2 regions of the Pusillimonas sp. NJUB218 genome follow, and region 2 is predicted to be linked to the other one. Evidence: riboswitches for the same ligand, from Rfam matches in the RefSeq annotation. Region 2 holds a riboswitch; the other holds the start of a gene.
What was found. Region 2 has a riboswitch for thiamine pyrophosphate ahead of thiC (phosphomethylpyrimidine synthase ThiC). Riboswitches for the same ligand answer to the same signal wherever they lie in the genome.
Positions count from the first base shown of each region.

Region 1: another riboswitch for thiamine pyrophosphate. It lies ahead of CHR62_RS09780 (cytosine permease); the one in region 2 lies ahead of thiC (phosphomethylpyrimidine synthase ThiC).

Region 1 is NZ_NQMK01000006.1:197,348-206,009, forward strand. It holds gene CHR62_RS15695 (DUF5993 family protein) at 1-13, shown strand, start outside; gene CHR62_RS09760 (disulfide bond formation protein B) at 23-586, shown strand; gene CHR62_RS09765 (ribbon-helix-helix protein, CopG family) at 610-798, shown strand; gene CHR62_RS09770 (SulP family inorganic anion transporter) at 752-2,383, opposite strand; gene panD (aspartate 1-decarboxylase) at 2,585-2,998, shown strand; TPP riboswitch at 3,032-3,124, shown strand; gene CHR62_RS09780 (cytosine permease) at 3,188-4,456, shown strand; gene CHR62_RS09785 (hypothetical protein) at 4,550-5,338, shown strand; gene CHR62_RS09790 (hypothetical protein) at 5,516-6,121, shown strand; gene CHR62_RS09795 (tautomerase family protein) at 6,193-6,657, opposite strand; gene CHR62_RS09800 (ABC transporter ATP-binding protein/permease) at 6,738-8,654, shown strand.
Region 2 is NZ_NQMK01000007.1:108,008-116,669, forward strand. It holds gene obgE (GTPase ObgE) at 1-414, shown strand, start outside; gene proB (glutamate 5-kinase) at 451-1,587, shown strand; gene CHR62_RS10380 (helix-turn-helix domain-containing protein) at 1,607-2,368, opposite strand; gene CHR62_RS10385 (helix-turn-helix domain-containing protein) at 2,484-2,864, shown strand; TPP riboswitch at 2,969-3,064, shown strand; gene thiC (phosphomethylpyrimidine synthase ThiC) at 3,109-5,022, shown strand; gene CHR62_RS10395 (AraC family transcriptional regulator) at 5,015-5,941, opposite strand; gene CHR62_RS10400 (FAD-dependent monooxygenase) at 6,169-7,818, shown strand; gene ilvD (dihydroxy-acid dehydratase) at 7,929-8,662, opposite strand, start outside.

The DNA.
Region 1 (8,662 bases), on a different contig from region 2:
TCTATCGTTGTAAGGCGGCCCCATGAGAAGTTATCAGGCCAGCGCCGCGTTTACGCTTCCACGGTTTCTTAACACGCTTGGGTTAGCAGGCATTTGCGCCGTGCTGTGCTTTGCCTTTGCGTGGCAGTTCGCCTACAACGAACTCCCCTGCCCGCTGTGTCTTTTACAGCGCGTTGCATTCATCCTTGTTGGCGTAGGGTTTTTGCTCAACGCCCGGTTCGGCTCGTCGCCACTGCACTATGGGGCGATTATTTTGTCGGCACTGGGTGGCGCCTTTGCTGCCGGCCGGCAAACGCTGCTGCATATCGGCCCCGGCGATGCCGGCTATGGCAGCCCGTTTTTGGGCCTGCATTTTTATACCTGGGCGTTTGTCGCCTTCGTGTTAATCATTGTTTTTTGCGCACTGCTTTTAATGATCGACCGCGCTCAAAGCGTATTGTCCAGTAGTGCCTCGCCTAACTTTTTTGTTCGGTTGATCATGTGGGTTTTTTTGTTGCTGGTAGTGGCAAATGGCGTATCTACACTTTTAGAATGCGGCTTTGGCGCATGCCCCGACAACCCAACCCACTACTTGTGGCTTAAATGAACCCGATAACGATGAAGGTCAGCATGGAAACAAAAACTGCACGACTCACCGTACTGCTAGACCCAAGAAAAAAAGAAGCTTTCGAACAACTCTGTGCCAGCCAGGACCTGACATCGTCACAAGTTGTTCGGCAGCTCATTCGGGGTTATTTGGCCGAGCACGGTGTTAATTATCTGGCCGAAACAGATCCGCCAAAGAAGACACCACACTAACTCCTGTTAACGACTGCAAACCCATTTTTTTGATTTTTTCGCCAACACGTGCGTTGGCTTCCGCTAGCAAAACGTTTGCCCCCTCAGCCGTCATGCGGCGCACCTGACCCTCCAAGGCATGCAAGCCCGTGGCATCGATAAAGGGCACCCGCCCCAGCCGAATCACGATCGTTTCGCCCGCCACCGGCTTATGCCCCAAGAAACCGTCGGCAAAGGTATCAGAGGCGCCATAAAACAAAGGCCCCTCAACCGAATAAACGTGCACACCAGGCAGCACCCGAGACTCGGCAACCCCGAAATCGCGCGCCAATTGAGCCGACGATTGCCGCGTCACCGTTACGCTGTCGGCCATGCGTCGTAAAAAATGCAACATGGCCACCACCACACCAATATTCACTGCCACCACCAGGTCGGCAAACACCGTCAGTGCAAATGTCAGCAGCAAAATAGCCACGTCGGCCCGTGGCGCGCGCTTCACCAAACGCACAAAATGAGGCAGCTCACTCATGTTCCAGGCCACGACAAACAATATTGCCGCCAACGTGGCCAACGGTACATTTTTTGCATACGGTGCCAAAAACAAGATAATCAGCACCAGCGTGATGCAATGGACAATACCGGACAGCGGGCTGTTGCCCCCATTACGGATATTGGTTGCCGTACGAGCGATGGCCCCCGTTGCCGCAAAACCACCGAACAAAGGAGCCGCCATATTGGCCAAGCCCTGCCCGATCAATTCTTGGTTGGAGTTATGACGCGACCCGGACATCCCGTCGGCGACGACAGCAGAGAGCAAAGACTCGATGGCACCGAGCATGGCAATAGCAAACGCCGGGCCAATCAGTTCGACCATACGCAGCAATGTAATGTCGGGCCACTCAAATGTGGGTAACCCACGCGGTAGCTCTCCGAAAACACTGCCAATAGTTGGTACCCCTTGAAACTGAAACACCGACTGCAGTGCCGTCATGCCCACCAGCGCAACCAACGGACCAGGTATTTTTGAAAAGCGGGGTACCCGTGGAATGACCAACAATAAAGCCAGCGATACAACACCGAAAAGCGTTGCAACCGGACTTAAACTGGGCAGGGCCTGCAACATCTGCAACACTTTCTGGTGAAAGTGGCCCTCGGGCGTTATGGGCAAACCGAAGAAGTCTTTCCATTGGCCAACCCAAATAATGACACCGATACCCGCGGTAAAGCCAACGATAACGGGCTGTGGGATAAACCGGATGACGGCCCCCAATCGGGCGACCCCCAGTAAAAGCAAAATTACCCCGGCCATCAGGGTGGCAATCTGCAAGCCTTGAATGCCATGAGTGGCCACAATGCCAGACAAAATAACAATGAAAGCCCCCGTCGGGCCAGCTATCTGGACGCGACTTCCACCAAAGACAGAGACGAGCAAGCCGGCAACAATGGCCGTGTACAAGCCCTGCTCGGGTTTGACGCCACTGGCTATTGCAAACGCCATGGCCAGTGGCAAGGCCACCACGCCCACAATGACGCCGGCAACGATATTGGGCAACCAGTGAGACCGGCCAAGTAGCCCTGCACGATAAGCCTCAAGCAATGCAAACATGGCCCCTCCGCCACAAAACAAGTTGAACCCAGATCCAAATTATTATAATTAGATGATAATGAAATTACCCTAAAAAGGCGGTTGAAAGGCTTTATTGCATGAAACCGTCCCATGTCTGCCACCAACCCTGCACAGATTTAACTTCATAGCGACGAAAAAAACTACAATGTTTAGCTTGTTAATTCTTAACCCGAGACAACAGTGAGAAAAGTAGTCGCCGGCAAACTGCATGGCATTCGTGTCACAGGCGCCGATCTTGAATACCACGGCTCTATTACGCTTGACCCCGACCACTGCGAAGCAGCGGGCATTTTGCCTATGGAGTTTGTAGACATCTGGAACAAGCACTCAGGTGCGCGTATCAGCACCTACGTCATTTATGGCGAACGGGGCTCGCAATGTTGCATTTTGAATGGCGCAGCGGCCCGCACCTGCCAAAAAGGTGACGAAATCATCATTTGCAATGCGGTTTACGTGACCGAGCAAGAGCTTGAACACATCAAGCCCGTCGTACTGACCTTCCACCCCGACAACTCCATCAACGAACGCCTGGGCTACGACGTCAGCCGCGACGAGCACAATCGTCTGGCATTCAACATCATCAAATTCGACTAGGCTGGCTTTTTTACGCAGAACCAGTACAATTTGGCGCTTCGCTAGGGGTGCCGCTTTTTGCGGCTGAGATAGTCCCTTTGAACCTGTTGAGATAATCCTCGCGCAGGAAAGCGACGTCATCGCTGACATCCGAAGTCCATCCGATTTTCAGTCAGCCTGTTTGTCGCCCCTGCATTTTTTGGGTCTGCCATGACAAACAGTTCTACGCCTCATAATCAGGCGCTTACACCTATACCTCAATCCGACCGCGTTTTTGGCTGGCATGAACATGCCTCGCTCTGGTTCAGCCTGGGGGTCGGGCTGCTGGTGATGCAGGTGGGTGCCTACCTTGTACCCGCTATTGGCACCAAAGATGCCGTAATGGCGATTTTGCTGGGTTCGATTGTGGGCTCGGGCTTGCTGGCTTGGGTGGCCCGAACCGGATGCAACTCGGGGCTTTCCAGCGCGGGGCTAATCCACTGCACCTACGGCAACGCGTTTGCCCGCCTGCCCGTCTTGCTCAACATCATTCAACTTCTGGGTTGGACAACATTCGAGCTCGTCATCATGCGCGAAGGCACCACCGCCATTACCCGGCAGGCCTTTGGCATTGATCTAGGCGGGTCGCTCGGCATCGTGCTGGTGACCTTGTTCTGGGGCGCTATCCTGATGGCACTGCTCGCGGGCTCGATGATTACGCTTGTTCGCAAGTTCATCAGCCGCTTCGGCCTACCCCTGGTTGTGCTGTCGCTTATCTGGTTAAGCTGGCAATTTTTGGGGCAATTGCAAACTCAGGGCTTCGAGGCCATGTGGAACCGACAAGGCAACGGTTCGATGAGCATGTTCTCTGCCATGGATCTTGTCATTGCCATGCCGGTGTCATGGCTGCCCCTGGTGGCAGACTATGCCCGCCACGGTCGCAGCGGCCGAGGCGCCATGGGCGGCACATGGCTGGGCTACACCGTTGCCAATATCTGGTGTTACGCGTTGGGTGTCGTTGTGGTCAGCGTTGCCGAACCCAACACCAGCCTGGTCAGCGCTCTGCTGCTGGCGCAAGGTGGTCTGATCGCACTCGGCCTGATCATGATCGACGAACTCGACAACGCCTACGGCGACCTATACTCGGGCTCGGTCTCCACACACAGCCTGATGCCGCGCTGGAGTATTCGCCGGTGGGGCTTGACGCTTGCCGTCGTCAGCATGGTGCTGGCCACCCTGCTGCCCATGCACACTCTCGAACCTTTCTTGCTGATGTTGAGCTCGATATTTGTGCCGTTGTACGGCGTTATTCTGGGACGCCAGGGCTTTGTAAAGTCTGAATTGCGCCCGGATGGTCGGGCCATCGACTGGACAGCCGCCGCATTGTGGCTCCTGGGAATCGCCTGCTACCACGGCATTGGCGAATGGGCACCCGGGTACGGCTCGGCGTTACCCACGCTGGCCATTACCTTTGCACTGGCTGCGCTGACCCGAAAATAGGGTAAGGCTTCGACAAACAGACCTTGCGCGACGTTAAGGCTTGCTGGAGCATACGTGGCCAGTCACGGCAATTGATAAGTGGATGAATGTAATATGTCTGAACTGCTGAACCTACTGGACGCTAACGCTTTGAAGATGCTGCTGGCCATTTTTTTCGTGCTGGCACTGTCCGCATGGGCAGGAAGCGCAGTCAGCCGCCGCCAGCGCAAGGCGGACCCTGCCAAGGACGAAGGCCTCAAGATTGTGCTGGGCGCTACGCTGTCGCTGTTTGGCCTGCTGATGGGCTTTTTGCTGTCGTTTGCCATCAGCGGCTACAACACGCGCGTGAGCGCCGAGGAAAACGAAGCCATGGCGCTGGCTAATGCCTTCCAGCGCACCACCTTGCTGCCCACGATCAGCGCCCAGCAACAGGCCGAAACTCTGCTGGAAGAGTATCTGGTCTCACGCATTGCGTTCTACCATGCAGCGGATGAAGCCCAGCGCGCTGCATTACGCATGCAGTCAATTCAGTTGCAGACCAAGATGTGGAATTTTGTGAGCGAGGCGGCCAAGAAGGCGCCGAACCCGGTGTCCGTATCACTAGTCGAAGCCTGCGGTCAGCTTTACATCACACAGCAAAAGACCATGGCAAGCTGGCGCCACCAGATTCCGATGACGGCATGGCTGATCCTGATTGTGTTTGGCGTGTGTTCCCACTTCCTGATCGGCTACCACATGCGCGCCGGCAGCCAGGCCTGGCTGCTGGTCGTACCCTTTGTGACGGCCCTGGCCTTGTTCATGATTTCAGAAATTGATGTACCCGGCAAGGGCGTCATCCATGTAACGCCGCAGAACTTGGAAGCGTTACAGGTCACCCTGTCCAAAGGTGGTCTGACGCCTTAATCTGCAAACAGTTTTTGCTTGCCTCTGCGGCCTGCAAGGCGCATCTGCCGGAGCGATACAAGATAAGAGCAACAGGCGCATTTGTAACAATACGCCATGCTTTTGCATGATTTGATGAAGAAAGATACGCCTGACAGGCATACACTGACCTTGTCCATAACAAACGGGAGGACGGTCATGAAAATGTCTTCGGTATGGCGTGGCTCTGCGGCGGCATTGGCTCTAGCCGGGTTACTGGTTACAGCCCCCGCCTCTGCCCAGGTGCCCGACTTTGTGCAAAATGGTCCCGGCGCAGGGCAAGGCAAGGGGCCGGGTAATGGCCAGGGGCGCGGTGGCCCCAATATGCAAGGCACACCCGGGCAGGGCCCTGGATCGGGTCCAAAATACGGAAATGGGCCGGGCAATGGCATGAGTCAGGGCGGCGGGCGACAAATGGGGCCTGGCCCGCGCGGTGGCGCCGACCTGTCAATACGGTTCAGTTTCAATGACGACCAGCGCCGTTACGCCCACGACTATTTTCAAGACATGTATCGGGCAGGTAACTGCCCACCGGGGCTGGCTAAGAAAAACAATGGTTGCATGCCCCCGGGCCAGGCCAAACAGTGGCGGCGTGGTTACCCCTTGGGCGCCGACATCATGTTTTACGAGCTGGATGGCCCTTTGCTGGCACGCATAGGCCCGCCCCCGGCCGGTCACCGCTATGTAAGGGTCGCATCGGATATTTTGATGCTGGCGGTGGGCACCAACATGGTGGTTGATGCCATTGAAAACCTGGGGCAGTAAACGTTCATGAGGTTAGGGTGCAAAACAATGCCAATTAGGCACTTGCCATAAGCACCAACAACACCACGCTTTTAACGGCCCGCTTGGCGGGCCGTTATGCCGCCTGCCATACCCACGTTGGTGGTTGGCATATCGATCAGCCACACACGCACATCGTCCTCCGAAATACCTGTTGCCTCATGGGCACTTTTGCTCAAGCCCGCAATCAGCGCTGCTTTTTGCTGCTCGGTGCGCCCTTCAATCATGTCGACACGGAAATTGATCGCAGGGGTATCGAGCTTGCCTTCGGCAAGGTAGTGGCCGCCTGGCAATTCATGTAACATCACGCGGACGGATTTCAGAGACGCCCCCACCGCTTCGATGACGGCATCGCTGGCTTTGTGAAGCAAGGCTTTCTTTTGCTCTTGGCTAAAGCTTTGGGTAGCGGAAATAGTGATGAATGGCATGAACAACCCTTGTATTAGATGATGACGGGCCATTATCGCTGTCGTGATGCCAAACTGACAAGCCTCACCGCGCAGCGCCCAAAAGGTCATTTTGCAACCTGGGCAACGCCGGTATCAAAGCACAATTTGAATCTCATTAAATAACCATAACAGCAAAGCGCAGGACGTGAATGGATTGGACTTCAGAACTCATTAGTAGCGGGCTATGGATCGCCAAGACCTACGCCATTACTCTGGTTTGCTTCGCGCTGACCGTCTGGCTACTGGCAAAGCGTACCGTCTGGGGACGACAGTTCTGGCAACTGTCGGGCGCGTACTTTTCGCCCAAACGCAGTATTAGGCCCATGCTGGCCGTTGCCTTCATCCTTTTTTTAACATTGGCTGGCGTGCGCTTGCAGGTGCTGTTTTCCAACTGGTACAACACTATGTACAGCGCGTTGCAAGACCTGAACGAAGCAGGGTTCTGGCTGGCCATGTGGCTGTTTGCCGCACTCGCGACTGTGCATGTGCTGCGCTCCCTCCTCGATTTCTACGTACAACAAGCCTTTACCATCCATTGGCGAACTTGGCTGAACGAGCAAATGCTTGAGCGGTGGCTGGGTGGCGAGTCGTATTACCGCACGCAACACCTTAAAAAAGGTATCGACAACCCAGACCAGCGCATTCAGTACGACGTCACGGTCTTCGTTGAGTCGTCGTTAACCTTGTCGATGGGCGTGGTCGATGCCTTGGTCTCAACCGTCGCGTTCACGCTCATTTTGTGGGGTCTTTCCGGCCCGCTGGCCCTGTTTGGCACCGAAATTCCACGGGGCATGGTGTTTCTGGTGTTCGTTTACGTGCTGGTGGCCACCATCTTTGCAATACGCATTGGCCGCCCACTGATTTTGCTTAACTTCTTGAACGAGCGCTTTAATGCAGACTACCGTTATGCCCTGGTGCGCCTGCGCGAATACGCAGAAAGCATTGCATTTTATGCAGGGGAAAAGGTTGAGACCGCTCTGCTGAAACACCGTTTTGCTCAGGTCATCAGCAACGCCTGGGCCATTGTGTACCGCTCGCTTAAATTTCTGGGGTTCAACTTTTCGGTTACACAGGCTGCCGTTGTTTTTCCATTCATTATTCAAGCCCAGCGCTTTTTCTCGAAGCAGATCAGCCTGGGCGACCTGATGCAAACCGCTCAAGCCTTTGGGCGCTTGCAAGACAACCTGTCGTTCTTCCGTAACGCTTACGACAACTTTGCGTCTTACCGCGCCACACTAGACCGTCTGACCGGATTCACACAAGCCATCGACGAAGCGGCCAAACTGCCCAAGCCAGAGGTCCAGTCAACAGGCCAGGCGTTGAAGCTAAACAACTTAACGGTGCGAACCCCGACCGGGAAGCTACTTCTGGAAAACCTGAATACTCAGGTGCACGCCGGGCAAGCAATGCTGATTCGCGGCCCATCAGGTTCGGGCAAAACCACGTTGCTACGTGCTATAGCAGGCTTGTGGCCCTACTGCGACGGCGCGATTACCCGACCGCAAGGCCAAATGCTGTTTTTGGCACAAAAGCCCTACCTACCCTTGGGCAGCCTGCGCGACGCCTTGCATTACCCTAACGCGGTCAGCCGCTCAGATGATGCGGGGATCACGGATACCGAAACACTGGAAGCCGCCGCCGTTGCCAGTGCCGGCCATGCGCCCCAAAACCTCGACAAACTGGTAGACAACACGTCACGTCAGTCTACCCAAGCGGCGTCAACAACCGCCGACCAGCGCGCTCGTCAGGTACTTGACGCCGTGCAGCTTGGCCACCTGGCCGACCGCCTCGACGAAGACGCCGACTGGAGCCGGATACTATCGCTTGGCGAGCAACAACGACTGGCTTTCGGTCGCTTGTTGCTCGCTCAACCCGCTGCCGCCTTCTTAGACGAAGCAACGTCCGCAATGGACGAAGGCCTTGAAGACGCCATGTACCGCCTAGTCGCGCAGCACCTGCCAGACACTTTACTGATCAGCGTCGGGCATCGCAGTACCTTGGTCAGACACCACCCTGTTCAACTTAACCTCAAAGGAGACGGTGGCTGGGAAATCAGCACGCATTAACCCAGTTA
Region 2 (8,662 bases):
CGCACACGAGTGCTGTTGCATCTGGTCGACGTCTCCTCGCCCGACCCCGACATCGATCCCGTCGGCCCTGCCGTAGAGGGCGCCCAGGCCATTGTCGAAGAGCTTCGCAAGTACGACCAGACGCTTTACGAGAAACCCCGCTGGCTTGTCCTGAACAAGCTCGACATGGTGGCTGACCCCGAAGACGTCAAGAAACGCATTTGCAAGGCGCTTGACTGGAAAGGCCCGGTATTTGCCATTTCTGCACTTACCGGTGAAGGCACGCAAGACCTGATCTGGGCACTGCAAGACTGGCTCGACGAAGAGCGACAGCGCGCCAATACGGCGTCCGACAAGGCCGATGGTTCGTATGTTGCTGAAGACCCTCGCTTCGACGACACACGCGGCCCGGTCGACACGCCCGACGCCTCCTGACTCCCTATCGCTTCCCCTTTACCTTCAGTTTCAGCCATGTCTTCCGAGACCTCAGTCGTCGCCAAATCGAAACGTATTGTTGCCAAAGTCGGCTCTTCCCTGGTCACCAACGAAGGGCGAGGCATCGACCTGGTTGCCGTCGGTGAATGGGCCGCGCAAATCGCCGCCCTGCACCAGCAAGGGCGCGAGGTTGTGCTGGTGTCCAGCGGCGCCATCGCCGAAGGTATGGCACGCTTGGGTTGGGCCAAGCGCCCGCAAGCCATGCACGAGCTTCAGGCGGCTGCGGCAGTTGGCCAAATGGGTCTGGTACAAGCCTACGAAGTTGCCTTCGCACGTCATGGCATTCGCACGGCACAAATTCTGCTCACCCACGAAGACCTGGCCGACCGCGAGCGCTACCTGAACGCGCGGACAACGCTATATACCTTGCTGTCGCTGGGTGTGGTGCCCATCGTCAACGAAAATGACACCGTCGTCACCGATGAAATTCGGTTTGGTGACAACGACACATTGGGCGCACTCGTTACCAATCTTATCGAAGCCGACGCGCTGATCATTCTTACTGATCAGGCCGGTCTGTTCAGCGCCGACCCGCGCAAAAACCCCGAAGCCGAACTGATTCAGGTCGCACAAGCCGGAGACCCAGCACTGGAAGCCATGGCCGGCGGCGCCGGCAGCGGCATCGGAACAGGCGGCATGCTGACCAAAGTAATGGCAGCGCGCCGCGCCGCCAATAGCGGCGCCCACACCATCATTGCGTCAGGGCGCGAGCCGCACGTCTTGCAGCGGCTTGCCAACGGCGAACGTATAGGCAGTGAACTACGCGCCCTGCTCCCGGTCAGATCCGCGCGTCAGCGCTGGATTGCCAATCATCTTCGGCTGCGCGGCAAAGTCACGCTTGACGACGGCGCAGTCAAAGCCTTGACCAGTGGTCGCAAAAGCCTCCTGCCAATTGGCGTCATTCATGTCGACGGTGATTTCGAACGGGGTGATGTCGTGGCCTGTATCGACCAGCAAGGACGCGAATGCGGGCGAGGCCTGATCAATTATTCGGCCACTGACACCCGGCGCATCATGCGCCAGCCCACCGCACGCATTGCCGAAATTCTCGGCAGCATGTCGGATGCCGAACTGATGCATCGTGACAATATGGTGTTTTTGCGGCAATCGTAGGTCGGCCAATAACAACTGATTACGCCATCGGCCCCACAAACATATAGCCCGAGCCGTGTAAAGAGCGCACTGGCAACTCGAGGTTTCGAGCCTGAAACTTGCGACGCATTCTACTGACAAGCACGCTTAATCGTTCGCGTTTGGCGCCATCGGCTTCTGCCGCCAAATAACTGCCTGCGGCTTTCAGCAGTTGCTCGTGTGTTGCGCTACGCTCGTCAGACGATGCCAACGCCAGCATGAAGGCGCGCTCGGTCGTGGTCAACGGTACCTCTTGGCCTTCAGGGCTGACCAATTTCCAGGCATTTTCTGTAAAACGCCACGCGGGCGGAGCATCGAACAACTGTGCAGCGGGGTCACTACCCGTCATACGACGCAACAGCGCAAATACGCCAGCCACCACAAGGCGATCGGACGCATTTGGTGTGAAATACATATCAATGCCAGACTGCAAGGCTAATAGTTGAGTGTCTTCGTGCAAGTCAGGGACGAATGCCGCAATACCCATGTGCGGAAAATCTACGCGCAACAAGTGTGCCAACGCTGCATTTTCGGCCAGCAAGCCGCACAGCACGGCAAACATACGTGGCCTGCTATCTTCGTCATCAAGCGCACGCTTTCGCGCTATTAAGGCCGCTTTTGACAATAATTGCGATGCGCTCTTACAGCTGACCCGTTCGAAGCCAGCAGCGCCCAAGGTCGTGCAACACGCCACCAGACCTTGCTCGGAGACCTGGGCTGGCGTGTCTTTCGGCTCGTACCAAAGTATTAACGGCAACGACATTTTGATCACACCTCACGAAACGTAATAAAAAATCTAATCGATAATTTACCCGAATATCACATACGTAATTTTAATTATTACCAACGTGATTGAACTAGGCGCTTCAATCACGTTTGTGAACACCTTAGCCGAACGCCTCAAACACGCTCGAAATTTGCGCAACCTGACCCAGAAAGAACTGGCGCAGGCAGCGAAAATCTCTCAGGGCGCAATTTCCAATTACGAAACTCGGTTGCGCGCCAGCCCACGACAGTTGTTGAAATTGGCCGCCGCACTGAAGATAAGCCCGTCATGGCTGGCAGAAGGCATCGGCGCCATGGAGATCCCGGCCAGTTCTGCGTTAACGCTGCAAGACAACAGTCTGGCGAACCACGCAGCTCAAGTCTGGCCCTTTGAACGCATCAGCGTAGCCGACGTCCAGTCCTTGTCGGCAGAGCAACGACGCATGATCGAAGACGTCATCCTGACCTGGACACAAAACGTCAGAACCGGTTAACGCAGCACATCTCTAGCTAAGGGCTTTAGCCAATCGCGTCTTCCGATGACGCTACATAACGCTTCGGGCGGGCTGGCGCAATTTGCACCAATCTCCTATACTGCGCGCTCATGCAGGGGTACTTGCCTTCGGGCAGGTTGAGACAAACCCTTTGTACCAGTACGGATAATGCCGATGCTGGGAGCAAAATCCTTCAGTACCGTTGCCTCCCTATTCGGCTCCATAGCGTCATTTTGGAGCAACCATGACCACCCTCCCCCCCCTTTCCGCCTCGGCAATCGCCGACCCGGCCGCTGTTCAAGCCTTCCCCAACGCCCGCAAAATCTACCAAACGGGTTCCCGTCCGGATATCCGCGTGCCGTTTCGCGAAATTTCTCAACACGCCACGCCCGACGTAGGCGGAGAGGAAGCCAACCCACCCATTACGGTGTACGACACCAGCGGCCCTTATACCGATCCGGACGTCATCATTGATATTCGCAGAGGCCTGGCCGAGGTCAGAACGCCATGGATCGAAGAGCGCAATGACACTGAGCGTTTGCCTGGACCAAGCAGCGCATTTGGTCAGGCCCGCCGCCAAGACCCAACGACAGAAGCGCTACGCTTTGATTTGAAGCGTTTGCCACGCCGCGCAATACCCGGACGTAATGTGACGCAAATGCACTACGCACGTCAGGGCATTGTCACACCGGAAATGGAATACGTAGCGATTCGCGAAAACTTGCGCCGGGATGCCTACCTGGACAGCCTGAAGGCACTCGGCCCCAAGGGCGAACGCATGTACCGGCAACTGACACGAGAGCACCCCGGCGCACCTTTGGGTGCCAATATTCCGACCATCATCACGCCCGAATTCGTACGCGACGAGATTGCGCGCGGACGAGCGATCATTCCGGCCAACATCAACCACCCCGAACTTGAGCCGATGATCATTGGCCGTAACTTTCTGGTGAAAATTAACGCCAACATCGGGAATTCGGCACTGCAATCAGATATTGCACAGGAAGTCGAGAAAATGACGTGGGCCATTCGCTGGGGCGGCGATACGGTCATGGACTTGTCGACCGGCAAAAATATCCATGAAACCCGCGAATGGATCATCCGGAACTCACCGGTACCGATAGGGACCGTACCGCTTTACCAAGCCTTGGAAAAGGTAGACGGAAAGGCCGAGGAACTGACGTGGGAAATTTTCCGCGACACCTTAATCGAGCAAGCCGAGCAAGGGGTGGACTACTTCACAATTCATGCCGGCGTGCGGCTGCCCTTCATACCACTCACAGCAGAACGCCTGACCGGCATTGTCTCGCGGGGTGGGTCGATCATGGCCAAATGGTGCCTGGCGCATCACCGCGAAAGCTTTTTATACGAGCACTTCGAAGAGATATGCGACATCATGAAAGCGTACGACGTCAGCTTCTCGCTGGGGGACGGTTTGCGGCCGGGGTCCATTCACGACGCCAATGATGAAGCGCAGTTTGCCGAACTACGTACATTGGGCGAACTGACGAAAATTGCCTGGAAGCACGACGTACAGGTCATGATCGAAGGTCCGGGCCATGTGCCCATGCACCTGATCAAACGAAACATGGACGAGCAGCTCAAGCACTGCCATGAAGCGCCCTTTTATACGCTTGGCCCCCTGACGACCGACATTGCGCCAGGTTATGACCACATCACATCAGGCATTGGCGCCGCACTGATCGGCTGGTACGGTACCGCCATGCTGTGCTACGTCACACCCAAAGAACACCTTGGATTGCCCAACAAGAAAGATGTCAAGGACGGCATCATTACCTACAAAATTGCGGCACACGCTGCCGACTTGGCTAAAGGGCATCCGGGCGCGGCCATTCGCGACAACGCCCTGTCCAAGGCGCGCTTCGAGTTCCGCTGGGAAGATCAGTTCAACCTGGGCCTTGACCCCGACACTGCACGCGATTTTCACGACCAGACGTTACCCAAAGCTGCCATGAAAACCGCGCACTTCTGCTCGATGTGCGGCCCGCATTTTTGCAGCATGAAAATTACACAAGATGTACGGGAATACGCCGCCGGGCGCGGTATCGAAGCAGAAAAAGCCTTGCAGCTAGGAATGCAGGAAAAGGCCGTAGAGTTTGTGAAACAAGGCAAACAGCTGTATTCCCGCGCTAAATAACACGCAAACCGGTGGCACGAAACTCTGCTGGAGTTGTCCCTGTCAGGCGTCGGAAAACACTGGTGAGATGACTTTGACCCGAAAAGCCCGTCAGCAGCGCAATCTGACTGATGGGCTGATCGGACTTGAGCAATAAGTGACGGGCACGCTCGATGCGGCGCTGAACCACATACTGGTGCAACGATTGCCCGACCTGCTTTTTAAAGGCGCGCGCAAAAAAATGAGGGCTATAGTCGGCAACGCCTGCCAGGGCAACCAGGCTTAAGTCCTGATCTAGCGCGGTGTCAATGTAATCGAGCACGCGCTGTACGCCCTGACGGGAAATACGTGCACTTTGCGCAGCTTGCGCCCGTTGCCGAATGACCCCGTCCCCCAGTGCATATAAAGTTTGCACCGCCATGGTGTGTGCCAGAGCATCGGTATAAAGGTGACCGCCCGTACCGGACGGCGCACGCAATTCGGACAACACGGCCAGCGCCAGTTGCTCCAGCAGCGGCTCGCTCTCACCCAGTATGGGCCTGATTTCAGCGCGACGCATATCGCCCTCGTACACCTCGGCAACAACCTGTTCGACAAGTGTCCGTCGCAAATACAGCAGCATGACCTGCGGCGCGCCAGTCACCTGCCATTGCGACTCGGTGTTAGGCGGGATTGTGCCGAAACATCGGGGCCGCAGGTCGGCCGAGTGCGTTTGCCCCGTACCCGGCAGACGCCGCCTGATATGCGCGGAACCGGCGACACAGTACGCCAGACAGAGGTGATCGACAGCCGGAACCGTAGCAGACCAGGATTGTTCGGTAGCCAACGATGCGTAAACATGCCGCCAGCCGAGGCCTTCGCTTGACACCACAAGACGATTACCCGCCAAAGAAGCGATGCGATGGGTCTCGCGGGACGGAAACTCTGCTTGGCTGGCCATAAGCTGCTTTTGCGCACAGGCGCGCACGGTTTAATGGTCTATCGGTCAATTCAGGCGAACGCCATCGTCTCGCCTCCCAATCACTATAGAGCATGACACCTCCGTCAACGGCACATATCGGGGTTAATCCCGATCCAGAATTTGACAAGCACCCACAGAAATCGAGTATCGGACCGCCGCGCTGCTCACGTAAAGTCAAGCCATCTCAACTAAAACCTCGACTTCCTATGACTCATACCGACGTTCTTGTTGTTGGGGGCAGCCTTGTCGGGCTGTCGGCAGCAGCCATGCTGGCACACCAGGGCATTTCGTGCCTTTGCATCGAGCGCCATCAGGGGACGGCCATTCACCCGCGGGCCGGACACTTCCATTTACGCACGCTTGAGGCATTTCAAGCCATTGGCCTGGAAGCCGCCGTACGCAAAACATCTGAAGCGCAGTTTGATCCGGATGGCGGCATCAGCGCCGTCGAGTCGCTGGCCGGCCGGGAAATTGCCCAATACATTGCCAACCTGAATGCCGGTGTTGAGCAGTACAGCCCCAGTCGTCGGCTGTTCATGACACAACAAAGCCTGGAACCCTTGCTACGAGAGCGCGCCCAGGAACTGGGCGCCGCACTAAACTACAGCACCGAACTCGTCGACTTCACGCAAGACGATCAGGGCGTTACGGCCAGGGTACGCCATCTCGACACGGGTAAAGAAGGCAGTATCCGCGCCAAGTACATGATTGCCGCCGACGGAAACCGCAGCCCGGTCAGGCATAAGCTCGGCATCGATATGACCGGACACGGCGAGCTGTCACACAGCGTCACGCTCTACTTCAAGGCCGACTGCAGTCGTTGGCTTGAAGGCCGTAATCTGGGTGTGATCTATGTGAAAAATGACAAACTGCGGGGCTTCTTCCGTATGGTGCGCAGTGGTGAAGCCGGGTTTCTGGTGGTCAATACTGCGGGCGACATCAGCGACCCGCAGGCACACAACATTGCCGACGTCATTACGCCGCAACGGGCCGAAGCACTGGTTCGCGATGGCATTGGCGACGCCACTGTACCCATTGCGATTGAAGACATAGCACGCTGGCGCGCCGTCGCCGATGTCGCAACGGCGTTTTCAAACCAACGGGTGTTCCTGGCCGGCGATGCCGCGCACGTCATGCCGCCTACGGGTGGGTTTGGTGGCAATACCGGGGTGCAAGATGCACATAATCTGTGCTGGAAACTGGCCCTGGTCATCAAAGGCATAGCGGCACCCGCACTTTTAAGTACCTACGATGCCGAGCGTCGCCCTGTTTGCGCACTGACCGTCGAACAGGCCTACACACGTTACGTGCTTAGAATCCACCCAGAACGTGATCGCACAGGCATGCAGCCCCTGGTCGACGACCTGAACATGGAAATCGGATACTTATACCGCTCGGCCGCCATCGCTCCGCTAAAAGAAGACCACAATCTGGTTTACGAAGACCCGCGCACCGCCACAGGCCGCCCTGGCAGCCGGACGCCGCACTTGCGACTTAACCATAACGGCACACCGTGCGCCGTGCTTGACCTGGCCGCAAAAGACCACCTGTTGCTGTGCGGGGCTGCGGGCCGAAAGTGGGCCGAAGCGGCGGCAGGCGCGGCAAAAATCCTGGGGCTGCCGCTCGCCGTCCATGTCTTGAACGCCGAATCTCCTGCAAATACCGAATCCGTCAGGAACCCGACAGGCTCACTCCAAGACGTCGAGCACCAATTCGAGTCTCGCTATCAGGTCTCGAGCAGCGGCGCCGTGCTGATCCGCCCCGACGGCTTCATTGCATGGAAGGCGCCGTCAGACGAAAACGCACGGCCCGGATACATGGAAGACGTGCTGGCCTGCGCTTTAGGCAGAGGGTAACTGGCAGCGCCAAAAGTGCATTGCAAAAAATAAACCCCGCTGCAAAAAACAGAGGGGTATCAACAATCTGAAACGGGGCCGAAGCCCCGTTTTTTACACCACTTGCCGCTTTACTTGCGCGTCAGCTGGCTGATGTCGCGTACCGCACCGCGGTCGGCCGAGGTGGCCATTGCAGCGTAGGCCAGCAACGCCTGCGACACCACACGCTCGCGGCTTACCGGCTTCCAGGCCTTATCTCCACGCGCTTCCATAGCCGCGCGGCGCTGCTCGAGCTCGGCATCGGAAATCGCCAAATTGATGGTGCGATTCGGGATGTCGATTTCGATGGTGTCGCCATCATTGACCAAACCGATATTGCCGCCTTCGGCCGCTTCGGGTGATGCGTGACCGATAACCAGCCCCGACGACCCGCCGGAAAAACGGCCATCGGTAAGCAATGCCGACGACGCGCCCAGACCCTTGGATTTGAGGTAAGACGTGGGGTACAGCATTTCTTGCATGCCGGGGCCGCCTTTGGGGCCCTCGTAGCGAATAATGACAACGTCGCCTGCCTTGACTTGGTCTTCAAGAATGCCTGCAACGGCGTCTTCCTGGCTTTCGTAGACGCGGGCCTTGCCCGTGAACTTGAGGATGCTGTCATCAACGCCAGCAGTCTTGACAATACAACCGTTAGGCGCCAGGTTGCCGTACAACACCGCCAAGCCGCCATCTTGCGAATAGGCATGTGCCTTGTCACGAATACAGCCGCTCTCGCGATCGAGGTCGAGTGCGTCGTAGTAGCGATCTTGGCTGAACGCGACCTGAGTAGGAATACCGCCTGGCGATGCACGGAAGAACTCGAGCA